2 regions of the Melaminivora jejuensis genome follow, and region 2 is predicted to be linked to the other one. Evidence: riboswitches for the same ligand, from Rfam matches in the RefSeq annotation. Region 2 holds a riboswitch; the other holds the start of a gene.
What was found. A riboswitch is a leader RNA that binds a small molecule or an ion and turns the genes downstream of it on or off. The one in region 2 is predicted to bind thiamine pyrophosphate.
Positions count from the first base shown of each region.

Region 1 (3,791 bases), 2.0 Mb from region 2:
CCAGGCCGTCCTGCAGGTCTGCACGCTGTCTGTCCCAGACTTGGCGCAGGGTACCGACAGCATCGGCATTGTTGAAATTGATGACGATGTCCTTTTCCAGCCGTCGCAGCTGCCCCAGGCTGGTGCGCAACTCGGTCATGGCCGTGAGCGTCTGCACCTGCCGGGCAAACAACTCATGTACCGTGGCACGGGAGCTTTCCAGGGCGCCGTACCCCAGGGCGCCAACGATGGCAAGCAAAAGCAGCGAAAAAACGGTCGCGGCATACAAGCGCGCACGGATGGAGATGCGCCCGGATAAGGACATGTGCAGACCTTCAAGGAAAGAATAGCCAGCCCTTGTGAGGCCAGCCTTTGGAGTTGAGCGTGCTTGCGCCCTGAAGGCATCATAGGTAGCGCCGGGCTGCGGCAGAACCCGGGAAAGCACGGGCTGCCGAAGCTGTTGGCGCCTGCCGCGTCCCGCTTTCCTTGCTGGGCAACAGCCCGCTCAAGGAGCAAGCGTGGCGATGGGGATGTAGAAATCCCCGCCGGCGCGGTTGAACTCTTCGGCCTTGGCCTGCATCCCAACAGCCACCGCCTCAGCTTCGCCCACGCCACGGGCGGCGGCGTATTCGCGCACCTCCTGCGTGATCTTCATGGAGCAGAACTTCGGCCCGCACATGGAGCAAAAATGCGCCACCTTGGCGCTGTCCTTGGGCAGGGTTTCGTCGTGGAATTCGCGTGCCGTGTCCGGATCCAGCCCCAGGTTGAACTGATCCTGCCAACGGAACTCGAAGCGCGCCTGGGACAGGGCATCGTCGCGCGCGCGGGCGCCGGGGTGGCCCTTGGCCACGTCTGCCGCGTGCGCGGCGATCCGGTAGGCGATGATGCCCTGCTTGACGTCGTCGCGATCCGGCAGGCCCAGGTGCTCCTTGGGCGTCACGTAGCACAGCATGGCCGTGCCCATCCAGCCGATCATGGCGGCACCGATGGCGGACGCGATGTGGTCGTAGCCGGGCGCGATGTCGATGGTCAGCGGCCCCAGGGTGTAGAACGGCGCCTCGTGGCAGGTCTTGAGCTGCTCGGCCATGTTGGCCTGGATCATGTGCATGGGTACGTGGCCAGGGCCTTCGATCATGGTCTGCACATCGTGCTTCCAGGCAATTTGCGTGAGCTCGCCCAGGGTGTGCAGCTCGGCAAACTGGGCCTCGTCGTTGGCGTCCGACGCGCAGCCCGGGCGCAGGCCATCGCCCAGGCTGAAGGCGACGTCATAGCTTTTCATGATGTCGCAGATGTCCTCGAAGTGCGTATAGAGGAAGCTCTCCCTGTGGTGCGCCATGCACCACTTGGCCATGATGGAGCCGCCGCGCGAGACGATGCCGGTGCGCCGACCCGCCGTCAGATGGATGAAGGCCAGGCGCACACCGGCATGGATGGTGAAGTAGTCCACGCCCTGCTCGGCCTGCTCGATGAGCGTGTCGCGGAAGATCTCCCAGCTCAGGTCTTCGGCGATGCCGCCGACCTTTTCCAGCGCCTGGTAGATGGGCACGGTGCCTATGGGCACGGGCGAGTTGCGGATGATCCAGTCGCGCGTGGTGTGGATGTTCTTGCCGGTAGACAAATCCATGACGTTGTCGGCGCCCCAGCGAATGGCCCAGACCAGCTTTTCCACCTCCTCCTCGATGCTCGACGTCACGGCCGAGTTGCCGATGTTGGCGTTGATCTTGACCTTGAAGTTGCGCCCGATGGCCATGGGCTCGGCCTCGGGGTGGTTGATGTTGGCCGGGATGATGGCGCGGCCCCGCGCCACTTCATCCCGCACGAATTCGGGCGTGATGATCCTGGGGGTGCTGGCGCCCAGCGGGTTGCCAGCCAGGCGCTGCTCGCGTGCGGCATCCTGCTGGTACTGCGCCATCCACTCGCGCCGACCGTTCTCGCGCAGGGCGACGTATTCCATCTCCGGCGTGACAATGCCCTTTCTGGCGTAGTGCATCTGCGTGACGTTGGCGCCGCGGCTGGCGCGGCGCGGCTGGCGTTGCAGCGCAGCGGCTTCGGCACGCAGGACGGCCAGGCGGGCGGCGTCCTCGCTCTTGCTGCCATCGTCCAGGGCAACCGGCTTGCGCCCTTCATAGACTTCGGTGTCGCCGCGCTCGGCAATCCAGGCGCCGCGCACGCTGGCCAGGCCCTTCTTCACATCGATGCTGGCCGCCGGGTCGGTGTAGGGGCCGGAGGTGTCATAGACGCTGACCACCTCGCCGTTGGTCAGCGTGATGTCGCGCACCGGCACGCGCAGGTCGGCGCGGCTGCCGGTGATGAAGGATTTGGTCGAGGCAGGAAACGGCTCGCGGGCGCGGGCCAGCAGATGGGAGAAATCGGCGGGGGCGTTCATGGCAGGCACTCCAGTTCATGGTGAAGGGAATGCTCCGCAATCGACAGGAAAGGGCTGGGCGCTCGCAAACGCACCCGGGCCATTCCTGCTGCAGCTCTTCTTACGCTGGTGCTAACCAGATCAAGTTCGCGGTTTTGGCGATCGGGTTCGCCATCTCAGCACGCCTGTCGTTCGTGCACCCCGGAGCGGGCGCAGTATAGGCGTTGGGCGTTGCTCACAGGGCGGACGCAAAACGCCCATCGCACAACTTTCCCCCCCTACTCAGGCCACGCGCTCCATGATCAGCACGGCAAAGAACATGCCGGCGGCGATCAGCGTCCACTTCAGGATGATCCAACCCAGGCGCCGCCAGTGCGCCTGGCCGGTGCCGGCGTAGAAGGCAAAGCACACCGCCGCCACCAGCAACAGCAGCATGACCAGCCAGCGAAACAGCAGCATGGCTTCAGCCCCACCAGCGCCTGCTCACCAGGCCCGCACCGCCCGGGCAAAGCCGCGCGGCGCCTGGCGCTCGTGCTCGAAGCTGACCAGCTCCCAGGCATCGCGCTGGGCCAGCAGCTCGCGCAGCAGCAGGTTGTTCATGGCATGGCCCGAGCGGAAGGCGCTGTAGGCGGCCAGCAGTGGCCGGCCCACCAGGTACAGGTCGCCCATGGCGTCCAGGATCTTGTGGCGGGCAAATTCGGCGTCGTAGCGCAGGCCGTCGGCATTGAGCACGCGGTAGTCATCCATGACGATGGCATTGTCCAGCCCGCCGCCCAGGGCCAGGCCGCTGGCGCGCAGCATCTCCACGTCGCGCGTGAAGCCGAAGGTACGCGCGCGGGCGATGTCGCGCGCATAGTTACCCTCGCCCAGATCGAACTCAACGCTCTGGCCGGTCGAGTCCACCGCCGGGTGGGCAAAGTCGATCTCGAAGCGCAGCTTGAAGCCGTGGTAGGGCGCAAGGCGCGCCCACTTGAGGTTGCTGCCCTCGCCCTCGCGCACCTCCACCAGCCGCGTCACGCGGATGAAGCGCTTGGGCGCGTTCTGCAGCTCGATGCCAGCGCTTTGCAGCAGGAAGACGAAGGAGGCCGACGAGCCATCCAGGATGGGCACTTCCTCGGCGGTGATGTCGATGTAGAGGTTGTCCAGCCCCAGGCCGGCGCAGGCGGACATCAGGTGCTCCACGGTGTGTACCTTGGCGCCGCCGACACCGATGGTGGAGGCCATGCGCGTGTCCACCACTGCCTCGGCGCTGATGGGAATGTCCACCGGCTCGGGCAGATCGATCCGGCGAAAGACGATGCCGGTGTCGGGCGCCGCCGGGCGCAGGGTCAGCTCGACCCGCTGGCCGCTGTGCAGACCCATGCCCACGGCGCGCGTCAGGGTCTTGATGGTGCGTTGCTGGAGCATCGGCAGATTCTAGGAAGCAATGAAAAACCGGGCTGACAAG
Region 1 is NZ_JACWIJ010000002.1:2,291,811-2,295,601, forward strand. It holds gene IDM45_RS10870 (methyl-accepting chemotaxis protein) at 1-304, opposite strand, end outside; gene thiC (phosphomethylpyrimidine synthase ThiC) at 485-2,365, opposite strand; TPP riboswitch at 2,446-2,558, opposite strand; gene IDM45_RS10880 (hypothetical protein) at 2,627-2,803, opposite strand; gene lpxC (UDP-3-O-acyl-N-acetylglucosamine deacetylase) at 2,828-3,751, opposite strand.
Region 1: it holds a riboswitch for thiamine pyrophosphate, as region 2 does, so the genes downstream of both, thiC (phosphomethylpyrimidine synthase ThiC) here and IDM45_RS01600 (purine-cytosine permease family protein) in region 2, are expected to answer to the same signal.

Region 2 (3,791 bases):
GAGCGTCTGGCCGCCGCGCGCATCGCCACGCACAACGGACACGGCACGGGCTGCACGCTGTCATCGGCCATTGCCGCGCAGTTGGCGCTGGGGCAGGAGCTGGCGCAGGCCGTGCGCTTGGCGCGGCGCTACATCCTGGCGGCCATCGCCGCCGGTGCCGACGTGCGCACCGGGCATGGCCAGGGGCCGCTGAACCACGGCTTTGCGCCGCTGGCGCAGCGCGTTATCGAGGGCGGCGCTGCGGGCTGAGCGTTTGCCAGCCCCAGGTCACCAGCCCCAGGTCAGCCGCTTGGCCACCCAGCCGGTCTGGCCGCCCTCGCGCTGCACGCGCGCCCAGGTGCCCTGGTTGCCCAGGGTGCGCACGATCTCGTGCTGCTCCAGCTTGCCGACGACGCGGTAGCTGGTGCCGGGTTTCTCGCGCAGATTGGCGTTGCGCGCCGTGACCACGCGGTGCGGCGTCTTAGCGGTCAACGGGGCGAAGACCCAGCCCAGCGTGGCTTCGTAGTCGCCCACCTTGAGCCATTTGCCGCTGCGGCCCTGCACTTTCAGCGGGTAGCCGTTGGCCAGCTCCCAGTGCGTGTCCGAGCTGGTCGTGGGCTTGGCGCGCACGTTGACCACCTTGCCCTTGATGCTGACGAATTCGGCGGCCTGCACGGCCATGGGTGCCATCAGCGGCGCGGCCAATGCCAGCGTGGCGGCAGCGGCGGTCAGCAGGCGGGCAGTGCGCGAGGCGCGGCTGGCGGGGACGGTGGAGACAAGGCGGGACAGGGGCGAGGACAGGGACAAGGACACGGGGCAGGACTCCTTTCTTGAGCTTTCTGGATTTGTCTGACTGTCACAGACAGGGGCCAAGTGTGACAGCCCCGGTGGACGCCCGCCGTGCCGTGGAAGTTCCTGCCGAAACTCCCACTCCGTCCACAGACCTGCAAAATGCTCCTGAAGAAGTAGCTGTGATCGCTTGCTGGTATTGGGTTTCAGGCAATTTTGACTATGAAAACCATCAGCCCAGCGCCGGCGCTACAGTCGCCCGGCTGCGCGTAGCCCACGACAGCAGCAGGCACAGCAGCAGCGTCGGCAGGGCTGCCCCCAGGCCCGGCAGTAGCTTCGGCGCCAGGTGATAGAAGGCGATGCCGGCCAGCCACAGCGCTACCGACGGCCAGTGGACGGCGGGTGCCCCGTCCAGCCGCACGCGCGCTGCCACGCCGCCGCCCAACCGCCCCAGCACCACGCCGAACAGCGGCACGAAGACCGAGCTGAGCGTCAGCAAAAACGGCTCCAGGCTGTGCATGGGCAGCACCAGCGCCAGCACCGTACACAGCGCGGCGATGGCGATGCCGAAGCGGCGGATGCTCCAGCGCGGCAACAGACTGTGCGCCGAGACGGCGCCCGAATAGGCATCGCCATAGGCGTTGTCCACCTCGTCGATCAGGATCAGCGACAGCGCAATCAGCCCGCCCTGGGCCAGCAGCAGCGCCGTCACCAGGTCTGCGCTGGGCAGCACCAGCGCCACCAGCACGCCCAGGCTGTAGCACCAGACATTGGCCAGCAGATAGCCGGCCCAGGTGCCGGTGAGCGCAGTGCGCCCGCTCCTGCCGTGGCGCGCGTAGTCGGCCACCAGCGGCAGCCACGACACCGGCATGGCGATCACCAGGTCGAGCGCGCCCATGACGCCCAGGCCGCCCGCGCCGGGCCGGCTCCACAGCGCCGCCAGACCCTGGGCCTGCGCCAGCGCAAGGAATTGCCAGGACAGCCAGACCAGCGACAGCACCACCAACGGCAGCGCCACGCGCGCGATGATGCGCCGCACCAGTTGCACCATGGAGCCGCTGATGAGGGCCACCACCACGCCGCCCCACAAGAGCGTCGCCGCAAGCAGCCAGCCGCTGCCGGCAAAAGCCCCCGCGCCGCCCGACTGGCGTGCAATCGCCAGGGTCGAATCGCGCATGACCACCAGCTCGAAGGTGCCCCAGCCGACCAGCTGCACGATGTTGAGCACGATGGGCAGGCTGGCAAAGCGCCGGCCATACACCGCGTGCATCAGCCCGGCGCTGGACAGGCCGCTGTCGCAGCCCAGCTTGGCCACCCAGCCCAGCAGGCCCGCGCCCAGCAGCGAGCCGCCCACGATGGCCAGCAGCGCCTCGCGCGGCGACAGCGCCGGCATCAGGTAGGCGCCGACTTGCATGACCAGCAGGCCCACGCCCAGGCTGAACCACAGCGAGGCATGGTCGTGCCAGGAAAACACGCGATCGCTGGCAGCGACCGGCGACAGCGCCTGGTTGATGGGGCTGCTGCCCGTACCAACGGGAGGCGAGGTGGTTGGACTGCTCATGGCTTGCGCTCCTTGGATGGCCGTTGCGCGCGGGACGCAGGCCTTGGCGCATCGCCGCCGCGAGGCAGCAAGGCTGCGCCGGCGTGGCGAATGTCTGGAGCGTGCTTCCCTGCGCGAGGATGATCTCAATCAGGTTCAAAGGGACTGTCTCAGCCCGTGCTGCCAGTGACCGGCAGCCGGGCACCCCCAGCGATGCAGCGCGCCAGGGCGCGCTGCGGGCGGATTCTAGGTCAGGCAAGCCACGTCAGGAGATGCACTCCGAAAGAGTCCAGGCAAGGCAAGAGGAGGACTGCGTCCTGGCAAGGTTCCTTCTTGCGAAATGGAATTCGAGAAACCGGTCGCCGGTGAATGGCAGTGCGATCTGTGACAGATGCTGGAATATCCGTCTTCAGGCCGAGCGCAGCAGGGAATTTTGCGATGTCTCCTGATGAAGCTCACGCAGTTTTTCCCGCAGCGAACTGAGGCCACCGGTGGCGTAAATCCAACTGCCATTGGCGGCTCGCACACTCTCGACCGAGGCGTGCCTGATGAAATCGGTCATGAAAATGACCGGATTGTTGGATTTGGACAGGGATCTCAACTGTTTGCTGTTGCCGGCGTCGGCAGAAACAAAGGACAGCTTGATGTGCTTGAACTCGTTCTTGATCAAATGGGCCTGCCCCGGTAGGAGGCCGACAATGGTGGCGGAGACGTTCTTGCCGCTTTTCTGTGGCGTGCGTTTTCTGTCCCTTTTCAGCTCAATCGGAGCATCGTCCGAGTATTTTTCGCTTTCCTCGGCTACAGGAGGAAATTCCACACTCTGCTCGGGTTTGGCTGCAGCAGGCGGCTGCGATTGCGGTTTTGCAGCCACTGGCACCGAGATTGGTGCCGGTGCCGGTGTTGGGGCTGCTGTGGTGGCAGGCTGTGCTGGTGCCGCTGGCTGAAGCGGCTGCACCAGGGGCTGCGCCAGCAAATTGATCGGAATCTGGATGGGCTGTATGTGGCCGATGGCAGCCGCGATTTTCTGGTGGATATCCCTGGTGGCATCGGCAATGATGCTGTTGACCCGGGATTCGATTTCCTGGCGCAGCGGCTGCTCCAGCGCCGCAACAATCGAGGCGGCTACTGACTGGGCAATGCCCTGAAAAGCGGTCTGCAGAATGGCGGATTCAGTGGTTTCCGGGGTGGGGCGGTCGGTCATGGAGGTGATGCAGAATTTGCGGCCCAATTGCCGGCAGGCATTCTGTCACGCAGCCGGGCGCGCTCCGGAAATGCCCAGCAAGCCCTGCAGCCGCTCACTGCTGGTCGTGTACTCCAGCGGCAATTTGCGCCCGGCCAGCCATTCGGCTGCGCCGAAGGCGGCCAGCGTGGCTTCGTGAAAACCGCTCAGGATCAGCTTGCGCTTGCCGGGATAGGTGATGGCGTCGCCCACGGCGTGGATGCCTGGCACGCTGGTGGCAAACGTGGCCGTGTCCACCACCAG
Region 2 is NZ_JACWIJ010000002.1:284,129-287,919, forward strand. It holds gene thiD (bifunctional hydroxymethylpyrimidine kinase/phosphomethylpyrimidine kinase) at 1-249, shown strand, start outside; gene IDM45_RS01595 (SH3 domain-containing protein) at 268-786, opposite strand; gene IDM45_RS01600 (purine-cytosine permease family protein) at 1,001-2,329, opposite strand; TPP riboswitch at 2,419-2,527, opposite strand; gene IDM45_RS01605 (hypothetical protein) at 2,718-3,509, opposite strand; gene IDM45_RS01610 (NAD(P)/FAD-dependent oxidoreductase) at 3,555-3,791, opposite strand, start outside.